Regions from separate parts of the Streptacidiphilus alkalitolerans genome, predicted to be linked through region 3. Evidence: riboswitches for the same ligand, from Rfam matches in the RefSeq annotation. Region 3 holds a riboswitch; each other region holds the start of a gene.
The links. Region 3 has a riboswitch for S-adenosylmethionine ahead of thrC (threonine synthase). Riboswitches for the same ligand answer to the same signal wherever they lie in the genome.

Region 1 (4,386 bases), on a different contig from region 3:
GGGCTCGTTGAAGGTGGAGTTGATGGTGCCGGTCAGGCCGATCCGCTCGGTGACGGCGGCCAGCGCGGCCAGCACGGTGAAGGTGTCGGGGCGGCCGACCACGTCCAGGTCGTAGATCTTCCCGCCCTGCTCGCGCAGCCGCAGGCCCTCGGCCAGGAAGAGGAAGTCGAACTTGGCGCGCTCGGCGGTCCTGGCGAAGTGGGCGAAGGAGCTGAACTCGATGTGGCTTCCGGCCTCGGGGTCGCTCCACACCGTGGTGTTGTTGACGCCGGGGAAGTGCGCCGCGAGGTGGATCTGCTTCAGTGGCTTGCTCATGGGTCGGACCTCTCCTCAGACGGCGGCGTAGCGGTTGGCGGGACGGGCCAGGCCCAGCAGCCCGCGCAGGGTGTCGGCCTCGTAGCCGGTGCGGAAGGCGCCGCGGCGCTGCAGCTCCGGCACCAGGCGGCGGGTGATCTGCTCCAGGTCGTGCGGGACGGCGGCGGGACGCAGCCGGAACCCGGTCAGACCGGCCTGCTGCCACTCCTGCAGCTGGTCCGCGAGCTGCGCGGCGGTCCCGGTGAACACCTGGGCGTCGCTGCTGTACGGGGCGCCGGCCAGCTGGTCCAGCCGGTCCCTGCGGGCGGCTGCCGCGTCGGCGTCGTCGTCCAGGAACACCACCAGGTCGCCGAAGACGTGCACGGTCTCCTCGGCCCGGCCGGCGGCGGCCTGTTCGGCGCGGATCTCGGCCAGGATGGCCCGGGCGTCCTCGGCGCCGCGCGGGGTGACGAAGCCGACGTCGGTGGAGCGGGCGACCAGCCGGTAGGGGATGGTCGCGTGCGCCAGGGCCGCGACCACCGGCTGTCCCTGCGGCGGGCGCGGGGTGATCGACGGCCCCTTGACGCTGAACCTCGCCCCCTCGAAGTCGATGTAGTGCAGCTTGTCGCGGTCCACGAAGCGGCCGGTGGCGGTGTCGCGGATCTCCGCGTCGTCCTCCCAGCTGTCCCAGAGCCGGCGGACCGCCTCGACGTAGTCGGCGGCCTCGTCGAACAGGTCCGCGACTAGCGCCTGGACCTGGGGCTGGTCGAAGTCCTCCAGCCGGAACGGCGGCACCGTGCGCCGGCCGAAGAGCTCGGCCTCGAAGGGGCGCCCGGAGACCTGGACCCGGAGGCCGGCCCGGCCGGTGCTGACGTAGTCCAGGGTGGCGATCGCCTTGGAGAGGTGGAACGGCTCGGTGTGGGTCGCCACCGCGGTCGGGATCAGCCCGATGTTGCTGGTCAGCGGTGCGATCCGGGCGGCGATCAGCACCGCGTCCAGTCGGCCGCGGACCTGGTCGGTGCGCCGGTCCTCGTCGAAGTGGCTGGAGGACTGCAGGCCGAGCGAGTCCTCGATGGTGACGAAGTCCAGCAGCCCCCGCTCGGCCTCGGCGACCAGGTCGGCCCAGTACGCCGCGGTGAGCAGGTCCTTCGGCCGGGCGGCCGGTTCGCGCCAGGCGGCGGGGTGCCAGCCGGCGCCGTCCAGGGCGACGGCGAGGTGGAGGGCAGGGTCTGGTTGAGGCATGGGGGGTGTCGCTTCCTGCTCGGGTGGGGGCTCCACCGGTGCGGAGGGCATGCCGAACGGAACCCGCGCCGGGACTGGCCCGGGGCGGCGTCGGCTGTGCGGGGAGGGAGGTAGGCGCGTTTACGACAGAGCGCTGCGGCTCAGGCCGAGTGACCGGCCGTACAGAGTGCGCTGGCGATGCGCTGAAGATCGATGTGTCGACGCGAGTACGTGCCGATGGCTCGACGCACCGCAGTCACCTCCGCCTTCAATCTCGCGCTTGCGGGGCCGGGTCCGGCACCGCCTGGTCGTCACCTGGAGCACCCCGCCGCGTCGGAGGGTTGCTGGTCAGCAAGCCAGGGCTTGTCGCTGACGCTCGTAACCTGGGGCTCACGGTAGCTCCGGTTGGGCGCCGAACACAATCCCCGGAGATCGACTCGCGTTCGAGCGAATACCAACTCCCTTGACCACAACACGGCTTGGCCGCGAAGTCTTCCCGCAGGCCGGGATCGCATCCCCATCAGATCCATAGGCATTGTCTAAAAGCCGCCGAGCGGTTAACGTAAGCCCTGGTTACGAGCGTCAGCGTCAAGCCCTGGCTTGCTGACCGGCAACCCTCCGACGCGGTGGGGTGCTCCAGGTGACGACCCGACAGGACGACAGTTCTCCTGTAAGCGCGAGGCCCCACGGGGCCGGAAGACGGTGAGGTGATCCACATGCAGGTACAGCGCTCGATGAGCACGCCGCGCCCGCAGGGGTCCTTCCAGTCGCGGGTCGCGCGGCGCCATGTCGACCTGCTTCGGGTGAGCAGCGCCCTTTGTCCGAGGACAGCCCCGGTCTGTTGACCGCGCTCGCGCCCTGCCGCGCCGAGATCTGACTCGACCACGCCCTCACCCTCGCCGTCACCCCGTCCCGCCCGCCGGGCCGCGGAGTGATGCTGCGCCCCCACGGGACGGAAAGCACACACCATGAGCCGTTCGGAAACCCCTGCGCGGATACCCGCGCCGCCGGAACCGCCGCCCTCGGACACCCCGAAGTCGGACGTCCAGCCCGCGCACCACGCGGTGCCGGACGAGCAGCTGCTCGCCGCGAAGCTGGTGCCGCTGCGCCGTCCGGGCCAGTGGGTCTCGGCGCTGGTGCTGCTGGTGCTGTTCGCCATGTTCGTGCACACGGTGTTCACCAACAGCCGGTTCCAGTGGGGCACGGTCGGCAGCTTCTTCCTGAGCGGCTCGATCCTGCGCGGCCTGGAGCTGACGCTCTGGCTCACCGCGGCGGTGATGGCCACCGGCTATGTGCTGGGCATCGGGGTGGCCGCGATGCGGCTGTCCAGGAACCCGGTGCTGCGCACGCTGAGCTTCGGCTTCGTCTGGCTGATCCGCTCGGTCCCGATCCTGGTGCAGCTGCTGTTCTGGTATGAACTGGCGTCGCTCTACCCGCAGTTGTCGCTGGGCATCCCGTTCGGCCCGGAGCTCGCGACGGTGCGGACCGCGCACCTGTTCAGCGGGATCCTGGCCGCCTTCATCGGGCTGACCCTGGACGTGGCCGCCTTCTCCTCCGAGATCGTCCGCGGCGGCATCCTCTCGGTCGAGCACGGCCAGACCGAGGCGGCCCAGGCGCTGGGCCTCGGCAACGCGCGGATCTTCCGCAGGATCGTGCTGCCGCAGGCGATGCCGGCCATCGTCCCGGCCTCCGGCAACCTGCTGATCGGGATGCTCAAGGCGACCTCGATCGTCAGCGTCATCGCGGTGCAGGACCTGCTCTACTCGTCCCAGCTGATCTACAACCAGAACTTCCTGATCATCCCGCTGCTGCTGGTGGCGACGCTCTGGTACGTCATCCTCACCACGCTGCTCTCGATCGGGCAGTACTTCGTCGAGCGCCACTACGCCAGGGGCAGCAACCGCCGTGGCGGAGAAGGCTTCTGGCGGGTGCTGCGCGGCAACATCCCGCTGCTGGGGCGGACCGGACGCGGTGCGGCGGTGCTCTCATGACCGGCACCGGGCAGCCGCTGGTCCGGATCCGTGGCCTGCGCAAGAGCTTCGGCGCCCACTTGGTGCTGGACGGGGTGGACCTGGACGTGGGCGAGGGCGAGGTGACCGTGCTGCTCGGCCCCTCGGGCTCGGGCAAGTCGACCCTGCTGCGCAGCATCAACCACCTGGAGAAGCCGGACGCCGGCTTCGTCGAGGTGGGCGGCGAGATCATCGGCTACCGCCACCAGGGCGGCAAGCTGCACGAGTTGGGGCACCGGACGATCACCCGGCAGCGGGCCAGGGTCGGGATGGTGTTCCAGCAGTTCAACCTGTTCCCGCACCTGACCGTGCTGGAGAACATCACCGAGGCCCCGGTCGCGGTCCGCGGCGCGTCCAGGAAGCAGGCCGCGGCCCGGGCCAGGGAGCTGCTGGAGCGGGTCGGCCTGGCCGGCCGGGAGGGCGCCTACCCCCGGCAGCTGTCCGGCGGCCAGCAGCAGCGGGTGGCCATCGCCCGCGCGCTGGCGATGGAACCGGACCTGCTGCTGTTCGACGAGCCCACCAGCGCGCTCGACCCCGAACTGGTCGGCGAGGTGCTCGCGGTGATGAAGGACCTCGCCCTCAGCGGGATGACGATGATCGTGGTCACCCATGAGATCGGCTTCGCCCGCGAGGTCGCCGACACCATGGTCTTCCTCGACGGCGGCCGGATCATCGAGTCGGGACCCCCGGCCGAGGTGCTGGCCAACCCGAGCCACGAACGAGCCAGGGCCTTTCTCTCAGCCGTCCTCTGACACCTCGTCAACTCACCCCTCTCCTTACCACCCCCATGCCGTTTCACCCTCCCCGAAAGGAACTTCCGTGACGACCGACGGACGCCCCGCCCGCCACGGCCACCGCTCGC
Region 2 (4,386 bases), on a different contig from region 3:
TTCAGGCCGTGGCAACTGGAGCAGCCGACGGCGAAGAGCTTCTTGCCCTGCTCGACCGACAGGGACTGCCCGGAGTCCGCCTGCGCACTGCTCGCGGGAGCGAACGCGGCGTACAAACCTCCCGTCGTCGCCAGTGCGAAGAGTAGGACGACGAGCGCGGCCAGCGGGTGGCGCCGTCGTGAGGAGAGCTGCTTCGGTTGGAAGATCTGGAGCACGGATTAACCCCGGTGTGAGGATCAGGAGCGTCTGGAGTCTGGTTGACCGTCAGGTCGGTCTGCGGGGACCGCCCGGCGGTGAGCCGAGGGGACGGTCCGACCCTGCCTACTTGATCAGATAGATGGTCGCGAAGAGGCCGATCCAGACCACGTCGACGAAGTGCCAGTAGTAGGACACGACGATCGCGGCGGTGGCCTGCTCGTGCGTGAACCGCTTGGCGGCGTACGTACGCGCGAGGACCAGCAGGAAGGCAATCAGTCCGCCCGTCACGTGCATGCCGTGGAAGCCGGTGGTCAGGTAGAACACCGAGCCGTAGGGGGAGGAGGACAGGGACAGGTGGTCAACCTTCACCAGGTCCGTGTACTCGTAGATCTGACCGCCGATGAACATCGCACCCATGACGAAGGTGACCATGAACCAGGCCCGGAGCTTCTTCACATCGCCGCGCTCTGCGGCGAAGACACCCATCTGGCAGGTGAAGGAAGAGAGCACCAGGACGGTGGTGTTCACCGAAGCGAAGGGGACGTTCAGGGCCTCGTTGAGGGAATGCCAGTAGTCCGTCCCGGTCACCGAGCGGAGTGTGAAGTACATCGCGAACAGGGCCGCGAAGAACATCAGCTCGGATGCGAGCCAGACGATGGTTCCCACGCTGACCAGGTTCGGCCGGTTGACCGATCCGTGAGCGTGTCCGGTTTCTACTGCAGTTGCTGTCGCCACGACGGCCATTATGTCGGTCGCTTATTCCGTCTTCACCCCGGGGGTGGTTCCTCGGTGTGTCCGCACCGTGACGTACCCTCCGCCGGGTGCCGGACCCCTGACGACCAGGCAGGTAGCCCGAACGGCGGGGGGGCTTCCGCGCGGGTGCCTTCGCGCGACAGGCCGGAGGGTCCCTCTAAATGGTGAACCTCGGACGGCCGGACGGCTGCCGGGACGATCTCCACCGTACGCACCGGTGCTTCGGCACCCTCTTCGGGAGTAGCATCCGCGAGACGCCGAAGTGAGCCCGATCACTTTCCAGCCTGATCGCCTCCCAGGGGGATAACGGACGATGGCACTGAACGTTCTTGTCTACAGCGACGACCGAAACACCCGCGAGCAGGTGCTGCTGGCGCTGGGGAAGCGGCCCGCCGCGGACCTGGCGGAGATTCAGTACCTGGAGTGCGCCACCGAGCCCGCCGTCATCAAGGCCCTGGACGCGCACGCCAAGGGCGGGCGCCGGCTCGACCTGCTGGTGCTGGACGGCGAGGCCACCCCGGTCGGCGGGATGGGCCTGTGCCGCCAGCTCAAGGACGAGATCTACGGCTGCCCCCCGGTGCTGGTGCTGATCGGCCGGCCGCAGGACTCCTGGCTGGCCGCCTGGAGCCGGGCCGACGCGGCCGTCGCCGCACCGGTCGACCCGGTGGCGCTGGCCGCCACGGCGACCACCCTGCTGCGCAGCGGAACCGCGCATCTCGTCGGCTGAGATCTGCCGTCCCGGCGTTTGGCCGGTCGCTAGGCTGTGGTCCTCCATCCTTGAACAAGTGAGAGGCCCACGGCCATGGCGAACGTGTTTCCTGCTGACGGCGGCGGCGACCCCGTGCAGGCGCGCTCCTGGCCGGACGTCCTCAGCGCGCTGATCGCCCGCACCGACCTGTCGGCCGCGGAGACCTCCTGGGCGATGGACCGGATCATGACCGGGGAGGCCACCCCGGCCCAGGTGGCCGGTTTCATGGTGGCGCTGCGGGCCAAGGGCGAGACCGTGGAGGAGATCACCGGCCTGGTGGAGGCCATGTACCGGCACGCCACCGTGATCGAGGTGCCGGGCCGGGCGGTGGACATCGTCGGCACCGGCGGCGACCGGGCCAAGACCGTGAACATCTCCACCATGTCGGCGGTGGTCGCGGCCGGGGCCGGTGCGCTGGTGGTCAAGCACGGCAACCGGGCCGCCTCCTCGGCCAGCGGCGCGACCGACGTGCTGGAGAAGCTGGGCGTGAACCTGGGGCTGACGCCCCGCCGGGTGGCCGAGGTGGCGGCCGAGGCCGGCATCACCTACTGCCCGGCCCCGGTGTTCCACCCGGCGATGCGCCACGCCGCCCCGGCCCGCGGCGACCTGGGCATCCCCACCTCCTTCAACCTGCTCGGCCCACTCACCAACCCGGCCCGGGTCCGGGCCAACGCGGTGGGCTGCTTCGACAGCCGGATGGCCGGGCTGATCGCCGGCGTGCTGGCCAGGCGCGGGGCGTCCGCGCTGGTCTTCCGCGGCGACGACGGCCTGGACGAGCTGACCGTCACCGGCACGTCCACGGTCTGGCAGGTGCGTGACGGCGAGGTCGAGCGCAGCACCTTCGACCCGCACGACGTCGGCATCGAGTACGTCGGCATCGAGGCCCTGCGCGGCGCCGACTCCGCCTACAACGCCGCGGTCGCCCGCCGGGTCTTCGCCGGGGAGCACGGCCCGGTGCGGGACGCGGTGCTGCTCAACTCGGCCTCGGCCCTGGTCGCCCTGGACCAGACCGCGGCCCCGCTGGCGGAGCAGCTGGCGGCGGCGATGAAGCGCACCGCGGAGTCGATCGACTCCGGTGCGGCCGAAGCGGTGCTGGCCCGCTGGGCTGCGGCGACGCACGCGTAGTTCATATCCTGGACAGGGGTTCGCCCAGCGGGTGGACCCCTGTCATACTTCTTCACAGGTCACGAGTGACAGCGTCATTAGCCCCGGCTTGCTGTCCGGCAACCCTCCTTCCGTGGCGGGGTGCTTCCGGGTGACGACCAGGCCCTTCGGCAACACTGCCGCAGGGCAAGCGCGGATCCCTCAGTTGTGCGGCCATTGGCCAGGGGTCCACTGGATGCCCTGGAGGGGCCGTTATGTCCGCGTACGCCGATACCGTTTCCGTCTGTGAGCCGCTCGCCGTGCTCGGCCGCGACGTCGAGGTGCCGCTGGTCGGCGGCGAGAAGGTCAGCTATGCCGCCCTGGACTACGCCGCCAGCGCCCCGGCCCTGCAGCGGGTCTGGGACGACGTGGCCGCCTACGCCCCCTACTACGGCAGCGTGCACCGCGGGGCCGGCTACCTGTCCCAGCTCTCCACCGACCTGTTCGAGCAGAGCCGGGCCACCGTCGCCGAGTTCCTCGACCTGCGCGACGGCGACCAGGTGGTCTTCACCCGGGCCACCACCGACTCGCTGAACCTGCTGGCCTCGGTGCTGCCGGCCGGAACCCGGGTGTTCGTCTTCGAGACCGAGCACCACGCCTCGCTGCTGCCCTGGCGCCGCGAGGACGTCGGTGTCAGCTACCTGCGCGCCCCGCGCTCGCCGCAGGAGGCGGTGGCGGCGCTGGACCAGGCGCTGGCGCAGTGTCCCGAGGGGCCGAAGCTGGTCTGCGTCACCGGCGCGTCCAATGTCACCGGGGAGATCTGGCCGGTCCGCGAGCTGGCCGCGACGGCGCACCGCCACGGGGCCCGGATCGTGCTGGACGCCGCCCAGTTGGCCCCGCACCACCCGGTCTCGGTCCGCGACCTCGACGTGGACTGGGTGGCCTTCTCCGGGCACAAGCTCTACGCCCCCTTCGGCGCGGGCGTGCTGGCCGGCCGCAGCGACTGGCTGGACGCCGCCGAGCCCTACCTGGCCGGCGGCGGCGCCAGCCGCAGCGTGGCCAGGGAGGCCGACGGCTCGGTCGCGGTGGAGTGGCAGCAGGGCCCGGCGCGGCACGAGGCGGGCTCGCCCAATGTCATCGGCGCCTATGCCATCGCCTCCGCCTGCAAGGCGCTCACCGAGGCCGGGTTCGAGGGCCTGGTGGCCCGTGAGCAGTACCTGATCGGCCGACTGCGGGCCGGCCTGGCCGAGATCCCGCAGGTCAAGGTGCTGACCCTGTTCGGTGAGGAGCACCCGCGGGTCGGTGTGCTGTCCTTCGTGGTCCAGGACTGGAACAGCTCGCACTTCTCCGCCGCGCTGTCCGCCGAGTACGGCATCGGCGTCCGCGACGGACTGTTCTGCGCCCACCCGCTGGTGCGCACCCTGCTGGGTGGCGAAGAGGCCCCGCCGTCCGAGTGCGGTGCGCCCGAGGCGCTGCCGGGGGAGCGCAGCCTCAACGCGATCCGGGTCAGCTTCGGCGCGGGCACCCCGGACGAGCACGTGGACCGCTTCGTCGCCGCGGTGCGCGAGCTGGTCACCGAGGGCGCGCGGTGGGCCTACCGGACC
Region 3 (4,386 bases):
GGGGCAGCGCGGTGCTCGCCTCGGCCAGCCGCAGGCAGCGCGCGGCGCGCTCGTCCTCCGGCATGGTCAGGGCGGTGTGCAGGGCCTCGGCGGTGGCGATGATGTCGTACGGGTTGACCACCACGGAGTCGGCGCCCAGTTCCTCGTAGGCGCCGGCCTCGCGGGACAGCACCAGGGCGCAGCCCCGGTCGGTGACCACCGGGACCTCCTTGGCGACCAGGTTCATCCCGTCCCTGATCGGGTTGACCAGGGCGACGTCGGCGAGCCGGTACGCGGCCAGCGACCGCGCGAAGTCGTCGTCCACGTGCAGGATCACCGGCTGCCAGGTGGGGGTGCCGTACTCGTCGTTGATCTCCTGGGCCACCCGCAGCACCGAGGCGGTGTACTCGCGGTACTCCGGCAGGTCGTGCCGCGAGGGGTAGGCGAAGGCGATGTGGACGACCCGGTCCAGCCATTCCGGCCGGGTCCGCAGCAGGTGCCGGTAGGCGTGCAGGCCGCGGACGATGTTCTTGGACAGCTCGGTCCGGTCCACCCGGACCACGGTCTTCCGGTCGCCGACGGCCTCGCGCAGGGTGGCCAGCCGGGAGTCCACGTCCGGACGGTGCGACCGCTCGCGCAGGAAGTCGCCGTCGGCGCCCAGCGGGTGCACGCCGAGCCGGGTGGTCCGGCCCTTGTAGGTGATGGTCAGCGCGTCCCGGTCGACCTCGGCGCCGAGCACGGCCTCGCAGCAGTCGGCGAAGGCCCCGGCCCAGCGCCGGGTGAGGAACCCGGCGCGGTCCGCGCCGAGGATCCCGGCCAGGACGTCCCGGCCCACGTCGTCGGGCAGCAGCCGGTAGTAGTCCGGCGGGGCCCAGGGGGTGTGCGAGAAGTGCCCGATCCGCAGGTCGGGGCGCAGTTCGCGGAGCAGCCGGGGTGTCAGTGACAGGTGGTAGTCCTGGACCAGCACGGTCGCGCCGGGCGCGGCGTTCTCCGCCAGCGCCTCGGCGAAGGCCGTGTTGTACGCCTCGTAGGAGGCCCACTCGCGGCGGAAGGAGCTGCCGAAGACCGGGGTGGTCGGCGTGTTGTAGATGAGGTGGTGCACGAACCAGAGGGTGGAGTTGGCGATGCCGTTGTAGGCGCGGGCGAAGGTGCCCGGGTCGATGTCCAGCATGCGCACGGACGGGTCGTCGAGGCCCTGCCGGGTCGCGGCGCGGTCGCCCTCCGACAGCGCGGCGCAGACCCAGACCGAGTCGACCTCGTCGCCGATGGCGCTGAGCCCCGACACCAGCCCGCCGCCGCCCCGGCGTGGCGTCAGGGTGCCGTCGTCCTCGACCGTGAACGAGATCGGGCCCCGGTTGGAGGCGAGCAGAATCGATGCCGGACTAGCTGTGACCATGATGCTCAGCCTTGCCTGCTCGTGACCGGGTCAAACGTCGTTCGCGGTGAGCGTGACGACGGGTGGCCGGTCGGTGGCCGCGATGTCGGCGGTGCTGGGGGTGAATCCCGCCGCGGTGCGGGTGAACTGGGTGAGTCTGGGCCGGGCCAGGTCGTCCGCGGCCTTGATCCGGTTGCTGCGGGCCAGCCGGTCGAGCGCGGTGAGCTGGATGGCGGCGGCCATCCGGCCGAGCGCCTGCGCGTCCTGGTGCCGGTGGTGCCGGACGCCGACGTCCACCTGGGCCAGGGCGTCGAGGCCGGCCAGTTCCAGCGCGTCCACCAGCAGGCCGAGCTCGACGCCGTAGCCGGTGGCGAAGGGCAGCCGTTCCAGCAGTGAGCGCCGCGCCGCGTACTCGCCGCCGAGCGGCTGGACGAAGCCGGCCAGCAGCGGCCAGTAGAGGTTCAGCAGCGGGCGGGCGACCAGCTCGGTGACCCGGCCGCCGCCGGCCGGGATCACCGTGTCGCCGGTCTCCAGCGGCCGGTCGTACATGGCCTTGACGAAGGCCACCTCGGGTTCGGTGAGCAGCGGCCCGACGATGCCGGAGACGAAGGCGGAGTCGAACTCGCGCAGGTCGGCGTCGATGAAGCAGACGATGTCGCCGCTGGTCGCGAGGAGCGAGCGCCACAGCACCTCGCCCTTGCCGGGCAGCGCGGGCAGCTCGGGGAGTATCGAGTCGCGGTGCACCACCCGGGCCCCGGCCGCGGCGGCGGCCTGCCCGGTGCGGTCGCTGGAGCCGGAGTCGACCACGACCAGTTCGTCCACCAGCGGCACGGCGTCCATCAGGTCGCGGCGGATGGCGGAGACGATTCCGCCGACCGTGGCCTCCTCATCCAGTGCGGGCAGCACGACGCTGACGGTGCTTCCGGTCGCCTCCTTGGCGGCGAGCAGTTCGGGCAGCGAGCGGTCGTCGGCCGCCCAGGAGCGGTGGCGCAGCCAGTCCGCGACCTCGTCAAGCACAGGACTCCTCTGGTGTGGCACGAGCCGTGATGCGCGTCTCGTCTCGCGGACGCCCAGTGATCGCCGACGTCGCTTCGGTTACAGTCTTGGGGATGACAGACGCCCGCCGCACGGCGGACGCACTGCCATCATCACAAATGCGGACCAGGAGCGAACGGTCCGCCATAGAGCTCATCCAGAGGGACTGAGGGAACGGCCCGTTGAAGTCCCGGCAACCCTCCTGCCAGCTACAGCCGTCAAGGCCCTGGTGGGGAAGGTGCCAATTCCGTCCTGCGGCGAAACGCGCCGCGGGGAAGATGAGGAGAGAGGGCCTCGCCATCATGGCTGCTGCAACTGTCACACCCGAGTCTTTCGGTCCCGCCGTCGCCCTGTCCTGCAGGGAGTGCGGTGCGCGGACCCCGCTCGCCCCCGACTTCGCCTGTACCGAGTGCTTCGGGCCCCTCGAGGTGGCCTACGAGCTGCCCAGCGGCGACCCCGAGGCGCTGCGGGCGCAGATCGAGGCGGGCCCGGCGAACATCTGGCGCTACGCCCCGCTGCTGCCGGTCCCGGCCGACGTGGCGACCCGGCCGAACATCAACCCGGGCTGGACCAAGCTGGTCAAGGCCGACAACCTGGCCCGCGAGCTGGGGATCACCGGCGGCCTGTACGTCAAGGACGACTCCGGCAACCCGACCCACTCCTTCAAGGACCGGGTCGTCGCGATCGCGGTCGAGGCCGCCCGCACCTTCGGCTTCACCACCCTCTCCTGCTCCTCCACCGGCAACCTGGCCGGCGCGGTGGGCGCCGCCGCGGCCCGTACCGGGCTGCGCTCCTGCGTGTTCATCCCGCAGGACCTGGAGCAGGGCAAGATCGTGATGGCCGCGGTGTACGGCGGCGAGCTGGTCGGCATCGAGGGCAACTACGACGATGTGAACCGCTTCTGCTCGGAGCTGATCGGCGACCCGGCCGGCGAGGGCTGGGGCTTCGTCAACGTCAACCTGCGCCCGTACTACGGCGAGGGCTCGAAGACCCTGGCGTACGAGATCTGCGAGCAGCTGGGCTGGCGGCTGCCGGACCAGCTGGTGATCCCGATCGCCTCCGGCTCGCAGCTGACGAAGATCGACAAGGGGCTGAAGGAGCTGATCGCGCTCGGCCTGGTCGAGGACAAGCCCTACAAGATCTTCGGGGCCCAGGCCGAGGGCTGCTCGCCGGTCTCGGTCGCCTTCAAGACCGGCCGCGACGTGATCCGCCCGCAGAAGCCGAACACCATCGCCAAGTCGCTGGCGATCGGCAACCCGGCCGACGGCCCCTATGTGCTGGACATCTGCCGCCGTACCGGCGGGGCGGTCGAGGACGTCAACGACGAGCAGGTCGTGGACGCGATCAAGCTGCTGGCGCGGACCGAGGGGATCTTCGCCGAGACCGCGGGCGGGGTTACCGTGGGTGTACTGCAGAAGCTGATCAAGAACGGCCTGCTCGACCCGGCAGCCGAGACCGTGGTCCTGAACACCGGAGACGGTCTGAAGACCCTGGACGCGGTGGAACCCACCACCGGCCTGTCCGCCACCATCCGCCCCACCCTGGACTCCTTCCGAGAGGCTGGCCTCGCATGAGCGTCTCCGTTCGCATCCCGACGATCCTCCGCACCTACACCGGCGGCGCCGCCGAGGTGAAGGCCGAGGGCGCGACCCTCGCCGCCGTCATCGAGGACCTGGAGGCCAACCACACCGGCATCCGCGGCCGGATCCTCGACGACAGCGGCAAGCTGCGGCGTTTCGTCAATGTGTATGTGAACGACGACGACGTGCGCTTCGCGGACGGTCTTGAGACGGTGATCTCCGACGGCGGAGCGGTCTCGATCATTCCCGCCGTCGCCGGTGGCTGAACGAATTAGTTTCACTGCATGACGAAAGCCGGGGCGCCCTTCCCTACCGGGCGGGTGCCCCGGCTTTCGCTTTCCCCCGGTAGGGGTACAGTGGCTTCCGGTTGATGCAGGCTGCGCGGTCGGCGCGGTATTCAAACCTCTTCTCCTTCGG

Region 1: another riboswitch for S-adenosylmethionine. It lies ahead of ACEZDG_RS18400 (putative leader peptide); the one in region 3 lies ahead of thrC (threonine synthase).
Region 2: another riboswitch for S-adenosylmethionine. It lies ahead of ACEZDG_RS24715 (aminotransferase class V-fold PLP-dependent enzyme); the one in region 3 lies ahead of thrC (threonine synthase).

Annotation. Positions count from the first base shown of each region.
Region 1 covers NZ_JBHEZX010000007.1:237,908-242,293, forward strand. The annotation lists gene ACEZDG_RS18390 (NtaA/DmoA family FMN-dependent monooxygenase) at 1-315, opposite strand, end outside; gene ACEZDG_RS18395 (LLM class flavin-dependent oxidoreductase) at 331-1,536, opposite strand; gene ACEZDG_RS18400 (putative leader peptide) at 1,677-1,775, opposite strand; SAM riboswitch class IV at 1,787-1,899, opposite strand; SAM riboswitch class IV at 2,087-2,198, shown strand; gene ACEZDG_RS18405 (putative leader peptide) at 2,250-2,360, shown strand; gene ACEZDG_RS18410 (amino acid ABC transporter permease) at 2,484-3,506, shown strand; gene ACEZDG_RS18415 (amino acid ABC transporter ATP-binding protein) at 3,524-4,276, shown strand; gene ACEZDG_RS18420 (transporter substrate-binding domain-containing protein) at 4,344-4,386, shown strand, end outside.
Region 2 covers NZ_JBHEZX010000011.1:232,139-236,524, reverse strand. The annotation lists gene qcrC (cytochrome bc1 complex diheme cytochrome c subunit) at 1-206, opposite strand, end outside; gene ctaE (aa3-type cytochrome oxidase subunit III) at 322-942, opposite strand; gene ACEZDG_RS24725 (hypothetical protein) at 1,265-1,678, shown strand; gene trpD (anthranilate phosphoribosyltransferase) at 1,754-2,824, shown strand; SAM riboswitch class IV at 2,882-3,002, shown strand; gene ACEZDG_RS24715 (aminotransferase class V-fold PLP-dependent enzyme) at 3,058-4,386, shown strand, end outside.
Region 3 covers NZ_JBHEZX010000003.1:466,934-471,319, reverse strand. The annotation lists gene ACEZDG_RS08915 (alpha,alpha-trehalose-phosphate synthase (UDP-forming)) at 1-1,375, opposite strand, end outside; gene ACEZDG_RS08910 (glucosyl-3-phosphoglycerate synthase) at 1,406-2,371, opposite strand; SAM riboswitch class I at 2,540-2,674, shown strand; gene thrC (threonine synthase) at 2,668-3,963, shown strand; gene ACEZDG_RS08900 (MoaD/ThiS family protein) at 3,960-4,235, shown strand.